Regions from separate parts of the Asticcacaulis sp. DW145 genome, predicted to be linked through region 1. Evidence: riboswitches for the same ligand, from Rfam matches in the RefSeq annotation. Region 1 holds a riboswitch; the other holds the start of a gene.
The links. A riboswitch is a leader RNA that binds a small molecule or an ion and turns the genes downstream of it on or off. The one in region 1 is predicted to bind S-adenosylmethionine.

Region 1 (7,820 bases):
AATTCCGCTCTTTATTTTCAACCCTTTTGGCATTTGCACGCCAAAATAGCACATCTCTCAGGTGTCAATGGGCCGTGAGACCATCTCCATCGTCCGCCACAGGCACGGCGGGAGGCGGAATCACCGGCTCCACCCATTCGATGGATTCGAGCGGTTTGGTCAGGGCGTGGGTCAGCACCTGCTCGACATGGCTGACCGGAATGATCTCCAGACCGGCCTTCACATTCTCCGGCAACTCCGCCAGGTCCTTCTCATTCTCCTTGGGGATCAGCACCGTCTTGACGCCCGAACGCAGGGCCGCCAGCAGCTTTTCCTTCAGGCCGCCGATGGCCAGCACGCGACCGCGCAGGGTGATTTCACCGGTCATGGCGATATCCTTGCGCACCGGAATGCCGGTCAGGACCGAAACCATGGCCGTGACCATGGCCACACCGGCAGAGGGGCCGTCCTTGGGGGTCGCGCCTTCGGGCACGTGCACGTGGACGTCGGTGCGTTCAAAGACCGGCGGCAGGATGCCGAACTTCGGCGCCAGTGCCTTGACGTAGGAATTGGCCGCCGAAACGGATTCCTTCATCACGTCCTTGAGGTTACCCGTGACCTTCATATTGCCCTTGCCGGGCATCTTGATGGCTTCGATGGTCAGGATGTCGCCGCCAAATTCCGTCCAGGCGAGGCCCGTGACGATACCGACCTGATCGGTCTCGTCGGTTTCGCCATAGTGGAATTTGCGCACGCCGGCATATTTGGCCAGACGCGCCTCATCCACCGTGATCGAGCTGACCTTTTCACGCGCCAGGTCACGGATGGTCTTGCGCGCCAGATTGCCCAGCTCGCGCTCCAGCGAGCGCACCCCCGCTTCACGGGTGTAATAGCGGATCAGGTCGCGGATGGCCTGTTCCGGCACGATCCATTCGTCGCCTTTCAGGCCGTGATCCTTGGCCAGAGACGGCAGGATGTGGCGCTTGGCGATTTCGACCTTTTCATCCTCGGTATAGCCGGGGATGCGGATGATCTCCATGCGGTCCAGCAGGGGCTGCGGCATGTTGAGCGAATTGGCCGTCGTCACGAACATGATCTTGGACAGGTCGTAATCGACCTCCAGATAATGGTCGTTAAAGGTCGAATTCTGCGCCGGATCCAGCACTTCGAGCAGGGCCGAAGCCGGGTCGCCGCGCCAGTCGGCACCCATCTTGTCGATTTCATCGAGCAGGAAGAAGGCATTGGTGGTCTTGGCCTTCTTCATCGACTGAATGATCTTACCCGGCATGGAGCCGATATAGGTGCGGCGGTGGCCCCGGATTTCCGATTCGTCGCGCACGCCGCCGAGGCTGATGCGCACGAATTCGCGGCCCGTCGCCTTGGCGATAGACTTGCCAAGCGAGGTCTTACCGACCCCCGGGGGCCCGACAAGGCACAGGATGGGGCCTTTCAGCGTGCCCATACGCGCCTGCACGGCCAGATGCTCAAGGATGCGTTCCTTGACCTTCTCAAGCCCGTAATGGTCGGCATCGAGCGTGTCTTCGGCCTTGCTGAGGTCGATGGGCTTGGGCTTCGACGCCCCCCAAGGAATGGCCAGCAACCAGTCGAGATAGTTGCGCACCACGGTCGATTCCGCCGACATGGGCGACATGTGACGCAGCTTGTTCAGCTCGGATGTCGCCTTGGCGCGGGCTTCCTTGCTGAGCTTGGTGGCCTTGATCTTCTTTTCGAGTTCGAGAATCTCGTCCTTGGCGTCGTCCTGCTCACCCAGTTCGCGCTGAATGGCCTTCATCTGCTCGTTCAGATAATATTCGCGCTGGGTCTTTTCCATCTGTCGCTTGACGCGCGAACGGATCTTCTTTTCGACCTGAAGGACGCTGATCTCGCCTTCCATCAGGGCATAGATCTGCTCCAGACGCTTGGCCACCGCCAGTTGCTCCAGAAGCTGCTGCTTTTCGCCGATCTTGATGACCAGATGCGCGGCAATCGAGTCGGCCAGCACGTCGGCTTCCGACACTTCGGCCAAGGCCTGAAGGGCTTCCGGCGGAATCTTCTTGTTCAGCTTGATGTAGTTTTCGAACTGGTCGGTGACGGCGCGCACCAGCGCTTCGAGGTCCGGCCCCTGCGTAACGGCGGGCTCCAGCGCGTAGGCCTCCGCCTCATAAAACTCGGTACGACCGGTAAAGCCCTTGATCTTGGCGCGCGACTTGCCCTCGACCAGCACCTTGACCGTGCCATCGGGCAATTTTAGCAATTGCAGCACATTGGCCAGCACGCCGATGTCATAGATGGCATCGGCTTCGGGATCATCGTCGCCGGAATTTTTCTGGGTGGCCAGCAGGATCTGCTTGTCGCCCTTCATCACCTCATCGAGCGCCTGCACGGATTTTTCACGTCCGACAAACAGCGGCACGACCATGTGCGGGAACACCACGATATCCCTCAAAGGCAATACGGGTATGGTCAGAACATCAAACATTACTTACTCCTGAGCCGGACAGCGCGCCTCGCCAAGGGCGTCCAACGACCACCCTGCGTAAAGAAAAAGGGCGCGTTCTCCGGATATATACGCGCAATGTCTGCGCAGGGGTTCACCATTCACCTTAGACGATTCCTCGGCTGAACCTAGGCTGAATGTGGGACTTTCCCACCCATATTCAAGGGAGGCCGGATCGGGCCCCGCCAGCGGTTTCCGCAGAAACTTTCGCTTGCGAAAGCGCTTATGAACGGTTATGGCGAAACGGCATCCAGAGTTAAGCGACGCGCTTAACGCCAACCTGCCCTTCCCGGCAAGGTGGCGTCCGGAAACGGAGATGCGGCCGAACCGGCAACCAACGGGACCTAGGCTCACGCGTCGCAAAACTCGTTCTATCTGAGAGACGCCCCATGCCGGATACCGCCCTGCCGCTGACCACCCTCGCCCCGCAGCAATTCGCCAGCGATAACTATGCGGGCATCTGCCCCGACGCGTGGAACGCCATGCACGAGGCCAATGCCGGCTCGGTGCCGGCCTATGGCGACGACCCCTGGACTCAGCGCGCCGCCGACGCCCTGCGCGACCTGTTCGAGCATGAGGCCGAGGTCTTCTTTGCCTTCAATGGCACGGCGGCCAATTCACTGGCCCTGGCCTCTCTGTGCCAGTCCTATCACAGCGTCATCTGCTCGGCCTCGGCCCACGTCGAGACCGACGAATGCGGTGCGCCGGAATTCTTCTCCAATGGTTCGAAGCTATTGGTGGCGGCCTCAACCGACGGCAAGCTGACGCCGGAGGCCATCCGCGCGCTGGCCACCAGCCGTTCCGACATCCACTTCCCCAAGCCGCGCGCCGTCACCATCACCCAACCCACCGAAACCGGCCTCGTCTATGCCATCGAGGAGGTAAAGGCCATTGCCGCCGTCTGCCGCGAACTGGGTCTGCGTCTGCATATGGACGGGGCGCGCTTTGCCAATGCCTGCGCGGCACTCAACTGTAGCCCGGCAGACATAACGTGGAAGGCCGGGGTCGATGTGTTGTGCTTCGGCGGCACCAAGAACGGTATGGGCGTCGGCGAGGCCATTTTGTTTTTTGATCGCGGCCTGGCGCAGGACTTCGACTATCGCTGCAAACAGGCCGGGCAACTGGCCTCCAAGATGCGTTTTCTGGCCGCGCCGTGGCTGGGTATGATCAAGGACGGGGCGTGGCTGAGAAACGGTCAGCACGCCAATGCCTGCGCCCGCCGCCTAGCCGAGAAAATTTCCGGTTTGCCGGAAATAGAGCCCATGTTTGCCGTGCAGGCCAATGCCGTCTTCCTCAAGGCGCCGGAGGCTGTTCTGGATGCCCTGCGCGCCAAAGGCTGGCGCTTCTATACCTTCATCGGTGGCGGGGCGCGATTCATGTTCGCCTGGGACGCCGACCCGGCGCGAGTGGATCAACTGGCCGCCGATATTCAAAAAGCGTCTGAAAACAAATAATCAGGTGCATTTTTCTGAGAGTCCACTTGCAGTTTTGACGGCCTCACCTGCGGCATTGCGCGCATTGATTATTTACCGGGCCGGGCGCATCCTGATCCTTCAACCACAAAGATGGGAGATGGATTATGCCCGGACTGGCCTACCGCTTTTTCGACAACAATACCGGTGAAGAGGTGTTCGCCTCGGACGATTTCGACTTCGCCGCCATGCCGACGGTCAATCACCTGATCCGCGACCCGGAGCTTGTGGCGCGCTACGGGGGACCGGCGGTCATCAATCGCATCGAGCAGGGCGAGGTGAACAAGGCGGGTTCTGTCGAATACCGCATTTTTATCGACGGTTCCGAGGAGCGTCTCAATTCTCAGGACATGGACGAGAATTACCGTCGCTCATAAGATTTTTTCTGAAAGCTATTGATTTTACAATGGCCGTGCTCTTTGTCGGGTGCGGCCTTTTCGTATGCAGACGTCTGTCCTGCGGCAAGCCGCCGCAGGCCACAGGATCGTCCCCCCTCGCCAACGCCCACGGCGTCAGCTAAACCCATGGCTAAATCCATGGAGAGTTTGATGCGCGCATCTCTGTTTTTCGGTACCCTGACCCTTGCCCTGTGTCTGTCGGCGTGCGGCGACAAACCCGCAGAGACGGCAGGCGACAGCGGTTCAGCGCAAGCCAATCTGCCGGCGGTTGAGGGACCTTCACCGGCCGAGTTAGTGGCCAAACTCGCCACCCTGCCCGCCCCCTACAATACCGCCGATCTGAAGGCGGGTGAGAAGGCGTGGAACAAGTGCCGCTCGTGCCATACGCTGGTCGAAGGCGGGGCCAATATGGTCGGCCCCAACCTTTACGGCGTATTCGGTCGCAAGTCGGGCAGCAAGGCCGATTATCAGTACAGCGATGCGATGAAGGGCCACAACGCCGTGTGGGACTTTGCCACGCTTGATGACTATCTCACCCACCCGCAAAGCACCGTACCCGGCACCAAGATGGGGTTCATGGGTATCAAGGACGAGACGGAGCGCCACAATCTGATCGCCTATCTCAAGCTCGAAACCAGCCCGGCCCAAAAGTAAGTAAAAAAGCCCTCCGAACCGTTCGGAGGGCTTTATAGTTCCGGGGTGAAGGAGGCGAGACCCCTTCCTCTTTTGCGCTTAGAGCGAAATGTCTATGAGCGGAAACGCCATTTCGCTCTAAATTTTTGTTTTGTCGCGATTTTTTTGCGGAAAACCGCTCACACTTTTGGCTTCGCCGAACTTCGTTTCCGCACATCGCTCTAAAGCGGCTCGCTCATCAGTTCATCGACAAACGGGGCGATCCACAGGCCACGTGACCGGCGCGCCGTTTCTGAATGATAGATATGCACCAGTTCGGCATAGGACCGGTCGAAATCGTCATTCAGAATCACGTAGTCGTATTCGGCCCAGTGGGCGATCTCGCCCTTGGCCCGGCTGAGACGGCGCTGGATGACGTCGTCGGCGTCCTGTGCACGGGCATAGAGACGGCGCTTCAGTTCCTCCATCGACGGCGGCAGGATGAAGACGCGCACCACGTCTGAGGGGGCCTTGGCCGAGATGCGTTGTGCCCCCTGCCAGTCGATGTCGAACAACACGTTCTGGCCCTGAGACAGGGCTTTTTCCACCGGTTCGCGCGGCGAGCCATAGCGGTGGTCGTGCACCGCCGCCCATTCCAGCAGGGCGTCGTTTTTGACCAGATCGTCCATCTCGGCGTCGCTGATGAAGTGGTATTCGCGACCGTCCTTTTCACCGGGGCGCGGTGAGCGCGTGGTCACCGAAATGGATAGATCCAGATCGGCGTGATCGGCCATCAGGCGGCGGCACAGCGAGGTCTTGCCCGCGCCCGAAGGCGAGGAAACGATCAGCATGAGGCCGCGGCGAAGACGTTGGGAATTAGGCATATTACTCTACGTTTTGAACCTGTTCTCGGAACTGGTCGATAACCGACTTTAACTCCAGACCGACCTTGGTCAGGTCGCTGAAAGCGGCTTTCGAACAGAGGGTATTGGCTTCGCGCATGAATTCCTGCGACAGGAAGTCGAGCTTGCGCCCCTGCGACTGGCTGTCGCTGAGAAGCGTGTGCGCCGAGGCGATATGGGTGCGCAGACGATCCAGTTCCTCGCGCACATCGGCCTTGACGGCCATGACGGCCGCTTCCTGAAGGATGCGCTCCTGAAGGTCAGCATCGGGCAGTAGCTCATTCAGACGCCGGGTGAAGCGTTCGCGGATTACTTCGGTCTGCTGCGCCGCCAGCGCCTCGGCCCGATCCACAGCGTCGGTCATGGCGCTCAAGTGCTGGGTCAGCAGGTCATACAACGCCCGCCCCTCATCCTGACGCGCGGTCTTCAGATGCTCCAGCACCGCCCCCAGATCGGCCAGCAGAGGCGCTTCCAGCGCCGCGACGTCGGTATCCGTTTCCGCACTGGCCGCTTCAATGACGCCACGCAGGGACAGAAGCCCGTCCAGTGAGGGCATGGTCGCCTGACCGGCCTGCATCAGGCCCTGCCCCACTTCGAGATACTGGTTGAGGACAGCGTGATTGACGCTGTAGCCCGTCTGGACCTCGGTTGTCTGCACACTGAGAGTCAGCGACACCTGCCCGCGCTGGAAACGCTGCTTGACCAGATCGCGCGCCGCCCTCTCCACATAGTCGTAGCCCGAGGGCACGCGCGTCTTGAGATCCAGCGAGCGCCCGTTGACCGAGCGCACCTCATAGACCCAGGCGACAGTCCCATGATGGCCTTCTACCCGGCCAAAGCCGGTCATGCTCGACAGGGTCATTTACCGGTGTCCTTGGCAGGGCGGGCGGCCGCGATTCCCTTATCCTGTGCCTCGATCTGACGCCATTTGGCGACATTGATCAGGTGCTGCTCATAGGTTTCGGCGAAAACGTGACCGCCCGTGCCATCGGCGACGAAATAGACGTCTTTGGTGGGTGGCGGATTGAGCACGGCCTTCAGTGAGGCCTTACCCGGATTGGCGATCGGCGTAACAGGCAGACCGTCGATCAGATAGGTGTTCCACGGGCTGGGCGCATCCAGTTCAGAGCGTTTCAGACCACGCCCCAAAGGCTCGCCCTTGGACACCGCATAGACGACGGTCGGGTCCGATTGCAGGCGCATCCCGTTACGCAGGCGATTCACAAACACAGCCGCAACCTTCGGACGCTCATTGGCCAGACCCGTTTCCTTCTCGACCACAGAAGCAAGGATCAGGGCCTCTTCCTTGGTCTTCAGCGGCAAATCCTTTGCACGCCCGGCCCACAGTTCATCCAGCGTCTCACGCCCGGCGGCCAGCATCCGGTCCAGCACAGACTGACGGGTTTCACCGATTTCGTACTGATAGGTTTCGGGCAGGATCGAGCCTTCCGGCGGCACTTCGACATCGCCGGTCAGGCCCTGCGTCGCCATTAGTATCCGCACGGCCTGCGCCGAGGTGCGGCCTTCGGGGATGGTGATGAAGTGCTGCACCACACGGCCTTCAAGGATCTGATGCAGGACGCCGATCATCGACAGGCGCGATGGAAATTCATAGGTGCCGGCGCGCAGGGCGTTGTCGCGGCCATCCAGCTTGGCGGCGATGCGGAAAAAGGTCACCGAACGAATGACGCCCTGCTGTTTCAGCTTGCGCGCTATGGCATTGAGCCCCTGCCCGCGTTCGACCGTCACGGCGGTGACGTTTCCGGATTTCGCCGAAGGTCCGGGGCCGTAGGTGTTGGCAAAAACAAACAGTCCTGCCGCCAGAAGCAGCAGGACGATACCGGACATGAGGCCCGCCACCGGCGCCATCAGACGCCGGTTCTTGCGCCGCGGGGCTGGGCGGGCCTTCTGTTTCGCCATCTTAGTCCACTTTGCCGAGGATCAGGGCAGCATTGGTGCC
Region 2 (7,820 bases), on a different replicon from region 1:
GACCGCTCGCAGGCCATGGCGAACAGGGTCGAGGCCTTCATTTCACCGGTCGCCAGCAGGTGCGGCGTCGCCGAAGAGGCCGAGGCCTGCGTATAGCCAACGGCCAGACGCATAAGCTGGTCTGTCTCACCCTTGAAGGCCGAAATAACAGCAATCACCTTTTGCGCGTCGCGCACATAGCGATAAACCTCGGACACGGCGCGGTGCAGGGCCGCTTCGGAGGTCAGAACCGAACCACCGAATTTCACGACAAGGGTAGACATGTTCTCAGATCCTTATTCCGATCGCCCTTACGGCAGGCGGGTAAGCATGGCGTTATAAGTCTTTTCAACGAATTCAAAGAAAAAAGATAAGGCGCGCTCCGTTTTTCGTGTTAAGCGCGCGACGACGGAGAGAAGTCGTTGCAGCAGTATCTAAAATCATCCGTGAGCCTGAAGGCCTATGCCTGCCTGCTGATCGCCTCGATCCTGTGGGCGGGCAATATGGTGTCGGGCAAGCTGGCCGTGGGGCATATCAGCCCCGCCATGCTGTCGGCCGCACGCTGGATACTGGCGGCGCTGGTGATCTTTGCCCTCTCTGTTAAGCCTTTGCGCCGCGACTGGCCCGTCATCCGTCAGCACCTGCCGCTCCTTCTGGCCTATGGCTTCTTCGGTTTCGCGTCGTTCAATATCCTGCTCTACACCGCGCTTGAGCACACCAGCGCCATCAATGTGGTGATCGAAGACGCCGGTATTCCTCTGGTGATTATGGGGCTGAACTACGCGCTTTATCGCATCACAGCCTCGTGGGCGCAGGTCGCGGGCTTCAGCGTCACCGCTATCGGCGTCATGCTGACGGCCACGCATGGCGATCTGCGCAATATTGTGCGGCTGGACCTCAATCTCGGCGATGCCCTGATGCTGCTGGCCGTCATCAATTACGGGGCCTATACGATCGCCCTGCGCTATAAGCCGGCGATCCACTGGCAAAGCCTGATGGCCATTCCGACCATTGGGGCCATAGGGGCCGCCCTGCCCTATCTGCTGTGGATGTCGCGCGATACCGGTATCGTCTGGCCCGATACCACCGGCTGGCTGATCGTGCTCTATACCGGCCTTCTGCCATCATTGGTGGCACAGGTCTGCTATGTGTGGGGCGTCGAGCTGATCGGGGCCAACCGGGCCGGCCTGTTCATCAACACCATCCCGCTGTTCGGGGTGATCCTGTCGGTGCTGATCCTGCGCGAGCCTCTGCACGGGTTTCACTTCTGGGCGCTGGCTCTGGTCATTGCCGGTATCGTGCTGGCCGAATGGGGCCGGCCTAAAGCCTCACAACCTACCTAACGCATCCCTTTGACGGCGTTGAAATAAAGTCCGTCGGGCAGCAGCGCCAGAAGTTTGACCATCCGCGTAAAGCCCTTCGGGAAGTGGATTTCGAAGCGTTTGCTGTCCAGTTCGCGGGCAATGGCGCGGGCGGCCTTTTCCGGCGTAATCATCATCGGCATCTCAAAACCGTTCTTGTCCGTCAGGCGCGTTTTGACAAAGCCCGGATTGATGACCTTTATATCCAGCCGGTCGCCATGTTCGGCGCGCAAAGAGGTCGCCAAAGAAATCACCCCCGCCTTGGTGGCCGCATAGGGCTGACCATTGGGCAGGCCGCGATAACCCGCAACCGACGCGCAAAGGGCGATCTGACCTTTTTCCGCCATGACCGGCAGGGCGGCCTCCACGACATAGAAGGCCCCTTTGAGGTTGGTATCTATAATGCGGCCCATGTCACCGAGGTCGATCTGCCCCAGCTTCATCGGCGTGTAGGCCCCGGCAAAAAACAGCACACGATCAAGCGGCCCCACCGTGTCCCTCAACCATATCGCTGAGCGCGCCACCGCCGCACCGTCCGATACATCCAGCGGCAGGACGCGATGCCCGCGGCCCTTCAGGCGTTTACAGATCGTGTCCAGCGCCTCGGTATTGCGCGCCGACAGGATGATTTCCTCACCCCGCGCCGCCAGCCGTTCGGCCAGCGCCTCACCTATGCCGCTGGAGGCCCCGATGATCCAGGTGCGTTTGGGTGTCTTTCGCGGGCTCATGCTTCCCCCAGGAGTCTGGCGCGCAGTGCTTTCGAGGAGGTCCGGCTGCCCAGCCAGATATCGAAGAACAGGCGCGTAAATTGCTTATCGCGGATAGTGCCGATGGAACGGCCATTGTGAATGAACTGGGCGTAACCATCGGCGTTGCGCACACCCGTAATATAGGCCCCCGAACGGATGTCCGGAAAAATGGCGCTCATCTGCTGCCGCCACTCTTCCAGCCTGGCCCTGTCCGAAAAGCCCTGTTTGCGGATTTCGACCACCGAATGATCGACGATATGCTTCGCGGTGATGTTTCGGAGATAGTCCAGCCGCAGGGCGAACGGCTTTTGCGGGTCATAGCGGCCATTGGGCGCATAGAGGCTGGCGTCAAAAATCGACAGGCCCAGCACACTGTAACGGCCCTTGCCGACCAGCTTGCCGTCAGGCACGCCCGCCGGAACCTCGGCGCGCCCAGCAAAAGCAGTGATCGAGAGGGGCAGAACGCCAAGAGAAACCAAGAGCGCGCGACGTTTGATTTGGGTCATATCGTCATTACGCATGACAGCCGCTGCCGGATGACCCGCTTATGCGCTTCTTATGCGAAAAGGCCTCAGGTCCATCAACCTCTTGACGACAAACCGAACTTGGGCGCATAAGCGCACATAACTCATCGAGACCAGCCGAGGGACAGGCCCGACGACGCTGGGGCAACCGCCGACTCTTCGGAATGGTGCCAACTCCTGCGGAAGTGCGCTTCCGACAGATGAGAGAAGCGACAGCGGCTGTGTGGCCGTGTCTTCTCCCGACTGGTCCGTTGAGCCCCTGTTTCGCACCGGACCACTGAGCTTTTACCGATATGAGCTTTATCAAACCCTTGTCCATGCCTGATCTGACCGGCACCGATATCCGCGTCGATATTCCGGACGATTTCCGTTTGCAAAGCGGACAGAAACTCGAACAGACCGACGTGGTCGCGCGCCTCTATGGCCCCGCCGATGGCCGCGTCGTGGTGGCCGCCGGCGGTATTTCGGCCGGGCGTATCCTGTTTGCCAAGGAAGATTCCACCGACACTGCCCCCGGCTGGTGGGAGGGCGTGGCGGGCCCCGGTGAGGCGCTGGATCTCAACAGGTTTCGCGTCCTGTCTATTGAATTTGCCCCGCGCCTGCCCGCCTCTCAGGTCTATACCATCACCACGCACGATCAGGCACGTTTGGTGAAGCTGATCCTCGATCACCTTGAGGTCGCTCATGTTTTTGCCTTTATCGGCGCGTCTTACGGGGCGATGATCGGGCTGGCCTTTGCCGAGCTTTATCCCGACTATATCGACCGCGTCTGCTGCATTTCGGCGGCGCACAGGGCGCACCCGATGGCCACAGCGATGCGCGGCCTGCAACGCCGCCTGCTGAAGTTCGGTCTCGATACAGGCCGTGAGCAGGAAGGGATTTCACTGGCGCGGCAACTGGCCATGACCACCTATCGTTCCGAAGCCGAATTTTCCGAGCGTTTTGATGGCCCGGCCCCCGACTGGGCCGGCGATAACTACGCGGTTTGCGGCTATCTGCGGGCGCGCGGCGATGCCTATGCGTCGAACGCCAATCGCTGGATATCCATGTCGGACTCGCTGGATCGTCACCGCGTTGACCCGGCAAAGATCAAAGCGAAGGTGTTTCTGGCCGCCGTCCCGACCGACCGGCTGGTGCCCTATTCCGACATGCAGACCCTGCATGAGACGCTGAGAGACAGCGTCTTTATCGACTTCCCCTCACTTTACGGACACGACGCTTTCCTCAAAGAAATCCGTCTGGTGTCCGATATTGTTCGCACATCCCTCAACGATTAGCCCGTCTCCCTTTAGGGAGAACGGGCAGGAATGAACATGTCCAGAAAAGACTATCTCAAAGACGCCAAACCCGGCACCAAGGTCATCAATATCGGCATCGACACGGACCGCGCCCATGGGGCGGTCATGCCGCCGATCTACCTGTCGTCCAACTATTCCTTCGCCGGTTTCGGGCAAAAGCGCGGTTATGACTACGCCCGTTCCGGCAATCCGACGCGTGACATCATCGCCGATGTGATCGCCGACCTGGAAGGTGGCGCAGGTGCGGTGATGACCGCGTCCGGCCTCGCGGCGCTGGACCTTCTGTGGCAGGACCTGCCCAACAAACGTGTTATCGTCCCCCACGACTGTTATGGTGGTACGCAACGACTGCTCAACGCACGCCGTCGTCAAGGATTGATCGAAGTCGTCTATGTCGATCAGGGCGACGATGCGGCTATGGAGTCTGCTCTGTCGCAGCCGGCGGGTCTGTTGCTGCTGGAGACGCCGTCCAACCCGCTGATGCGCGTTATCGACCTCGAAAAGCTGATCGCGCTCGGCCACGCGGCCGGGGCGAAGGTCGCCGTGGATAATACCTTCCTGTCACCTGCCCTGCAAAACCCCATCGCGTTCGGGGCCGATTTCGTCATCCATTCGACGACCAAATATATCAATGGCCATTCGGACGTTATAGGCGGGGCGCTGGTCTGCACCACGGCAGAGGACGTCACCACCTATCGCTGGTGGGCCAATTGCCTCGGTTCGACACCGGGCGCGTTTGACTCCTATATGACGCTGCGCGGCGTGCGCACGCTTCTGGTGCGGGTAAAGCAGCAGCAGGAGTCAGCGCAGGCCATTGCCGAATTCCTCGACGCTCACCCAGCCGTATCGCGCGTCTTCTATCCCGGCCTGCCGTCACACCCGCAGCACGCACTGGCGAAACGTCAGCAAAAGGGGTTCGGAGCCATGATGAGTTTCGAACTGTCGGGCGGACTTGAGGCCGTCAAGCGCGTGCTCGAAGTCGTTGACCTGTTCAGCCTAGCCGAAAGTCTGGGCGGGGTCGAAAGCCTGATCGTGCATCCGGGGTCGATGACCCATGCGGCCATGTCGCCGGAAGCGCAGGCTACGGCGGGGATTACCGAGGGCCTGCTGCGTTTGTCGATTGGCCTCGAAGACCCGACGGACCTGATCGCTGCGCTCGACCGGGCCTTGCAGGTGGCCTGACCCTTCAGCGACCCAGACCCTGAAACCGCTTCAGCTTGTCCGGGTTGCGCACGAAATAGATGGCCCTGGCGCGCCCGTCGTGAGTTTCGATAGTGAGCAGATCGCGGGTGCCATCCGTGTGGTGACTGAGCACCGACAGGGCCCCATTGGCCTGTACAAACTCGACCCGCACCACCGTGTGTTGGCGGAATTTCTGGTAGATACCGACCATGAATTTCAGCACCCGGTCGCGGCCTTCCAGCACGTTGAGGGCGGCTGACACCTTGCCACCGCCATCGGAATGGAGCGTCGCGTCGCGCGTCAGCAGGGCTTCCAGAGCGCTTACGTCTCCGGACTGCGACGCCTCCAGAAAGGCCTCAAGGAAGGCGCGTTCATCATCGGGCGTAACCGCAAACCGTGCGGCAGGTGTTTTGTCGCGCCGCACCGCCTTGCGCGCCCTTGCCGCCAATTGCCGACAGGCGGCTTCGGAGCGCTCCAAAGTGGCCGCTATGTCGGCAAACCCCACGCCGAACACGTCGTGCAGTAGGAAGGCCGCACGCTCCAGGGGGCTAAGCCTTTCCAGCGCGTAAAGCAGCCCGATTGACAGGTCGTCCGACAGTCCCTCTACGGCCCTTGCGCCCGGGAAATCGCTGATATCGTGCAGAGGCTCGGGGAGCCACGGTCCGACATAGGTCACGCGCTGACGATGCGCCGATTTGAGGACATCGAGGCTGAGCCGCGTCACCACCCGCGTCAGGAAGGCCCGTGGATGTACGACGGTTTCGGTATCGCGGGTACGGATATAGGCCTCCTGCACCACGTCCTCAGCCTCAGCGACGGTGCCCAACATGCGGTAGGCGACGCCGATCAGATAGCGGCGATGACTCTCGAAATCGGCGATCATCCCGCGCTCCTATCTGGCCCGGTCCTGCGGATGGACCTGCCGCAATGGCACAGCGATGCGGTTCCAGCCATTGATCTGCGCGATCAGAAAGGTCAGGTCAACCGCGTCCTTTTCGTTAAATTCAAACCGCATGGCCTCATAATCGGCGTCCGGCGCTTCGGTGGTCGAGATCAAGGTCACGCTCTCAGCCCAGGCCAGGGCGGCGCGTTCACGGGGGGTGAACAGGCCCGACTCGCGCCACGCATCGAGCAGCAGGAGCCGCTTTTCCGTATCGCCATCCTTGAGCGCCTCTTCGCGGTGCATGTGCAGACAGTAGGCGCAATGATTGATTTGCGACACCCGCACCTTGATCAGGTGCATCAGCGACGGCTCGATAGCGGTGGTTTTGAAATAGTCTTCGAGCGCCGCTTTGGCCTTATAGGCTTCGGGGGCGACGGCATAGCCATTGATCCGTTGCGACATAACACGTCTCCTTTTCACCGCCGCTTGGGTGCGGCCTTGAAGGCAAGACGAGCCAGCCGAAGCGGTTGTGACAGGACGCCGAAATTATCTGGTCTTCAGGCGGAAAATCTGACGGCCCGTGCCATCGAAATTAGCCGGGTCGAGCCAAGCCTCATAGGCGGAGCGGATGCGCGGCCACTCAGAATCAACTATTGAAAACCATGCCGTGTCGCGGTTTTCGCCCTTCATCACCATGTCCTGGCGAAAGGTGCCCTCGTAAGTAAAACCGAAGCGTTCCGCCGCCCGCACCGAGGCCAGATTGGCCGCGTTGCACTTCCATTCAAAACGGCGATAGCCCAGTTCGTCAAACAGATAGCACCCCATCAGAAACACAGCTTCGGTGGCCAGTGCCGTGCGTTGCAACGCGCGCCCAAACAGCACGGCGCCGATTTCAGCGCTTCCCTGCGCCTCGCGGATACGCATGAAAGAGGCCATGCCCATGACCACCCCGTGGGCATTGAGGATAACCTGCGTTTCCCAGCCTTCCTGCGCGCGCTTGGCTTCGAAGTCGCGCTCAAAGGCCGCTTCGCCCATATAGGGACCGAGCGGCATATAGCGCCACAAATCGCCATTCCCCTCACCACCGGCGACCGCATAGAGCCCCGCCCGATGACGCGCCCAGTCGAGCGGTTCCAGACGGCCATACCGGCCCACAATCGTCTTCGCCGCCGGTCGGGGACGCGGCGTCCAGTTTTCAAGACTCATGGCTTATCCCTACTTCCCTTGCCGCCTAAATCATTTTAGCCATATCGACAACGAAAACCGGGAGCGTTTCATGACCTATTCTGCCGCCACTAAGCGTTACGACGCCATGCCCTATCGCCGCTGCGGGGCTTCGGGCCTGAAACTGCCGGCGATTTCGCTGGGCCTGTGGCATAATTTCGGAGATATTGACGCTCTGGCAACGCAACGCGCCCTGCTGCGCGCGGCTTTTGATCGCGGCGTCACCCATTTCGACCTGGCCAATAATTACGGTCCGCCACCGGGCTCAGCCGAGGTAAACTTCGGGCGCATTTTCGCCGAAGATTTGAAGGCTTATCGTGATGAGCTGATCATTTCATCAAAGGCCGGCTGGCAGATGTGGGACGGCCCCTACGGCTCCATGACCGGTACGCGCAAGCACCTGATCGCGTCCTGCGACCAGAGCCTGAAGCGCATGGGTCTCGACTATGTCGATATCTTCTATTCGCACCGCCCGGACCCGCATACGCCGCTGGAAGAAACCATGGGCGCGCTGGCGACGCTGGTCCAGCAGGGCAAGGCGCTCTATGTCGGTATTTCCAACTACGGCCCGGACCTGACGCAAAAGGCCGCCGATATTCTCAAATCACTGGGGGTGCCCC

Region 2: it holds a riboswitch for S-adenosylmethionine, as region 1 does, so the genes downstream of both, AACH73_RS04970 (homoserine O-succinyltransferase) here and AACH73_RS14270 (low specificity L-threonine aldolase) in region 1, are expected to answer to the same signal.

What each region holds. Positions count from the first base shown of each region.
Region 1 covers NZ_AP029025.1:668,721-676,540, reverse strand. Annotated here, with positions in the region: gene lon (endopeptidase La) at 65-2,458, opposite strand; SAM-I-IV-variant riboswitch at 2,718-2,824, shown strand; gene AACH73_RS14270 (low specificity L-threonine aldolase) at 2,866-3,930, shown strand; gene AACH73_RS14265 (hypothetical protein) at 4,056-4,325, shown strand; gene AACH73_RS14260 (cytochrome c family protein) at 4,497-5,000, shown strand; gene gmk (guanylate kinase) at 5,201-5,842, opposite strand; gene AACH73_RS14250 (YicC/YloC family endoribonuclease) at 5,844-6,722, opposite strand; gene mltG (endolytic transglycosylase MltG) at 6,719-7,780, opposite strand; gene fabF (beta-ketoacyl-ACP synthase II) at 7,782-7,820, opposite strand, start outside.
Region 2 covers NZ_AP029024.1:1,059,224-1,067,043, reverse strand. Annotated here, with positions in the region: gene AACH73_RS04990 (homoserine dehydrogenase) at 1-263, opposite strand, end outside; gene AACH73_RS04985 (DMT family transporter) at 426-1,322, shown strand; gene AACH73_RS04980 (SDR family NAD(P)-dependent oxidoreductase) at 1,319-2,068, opposite strand; gene AACH73_RS04975 (chalcone isomerase family protein) at 2,065-2,595, opposite strand; SAM riboswitch class I at 2,715-2,820, shown strand; gene AACH73_RS04970 (homoserine O-succinyltransferase) at 2,907-3,890, shown strand; gene metB (cystathionine gamma-synthase) at 3,927-5,093, shown strand; gene sigJ (RNA polymerase sigma factor SigJ) at 5,098-5,976, opposite strand; gene AACH73_RS04955 (carboxymuconolactone decarboxylase family protein) at 5,986-6,438, opposite strand; gene AACH73_RS04950 (GNAT family protein) at 6,523-7,182, opposite strand; gene mgrA (L-glyceraldehyde 3-phosphate reductase) at 7,253-7,820, shown strand, end outside.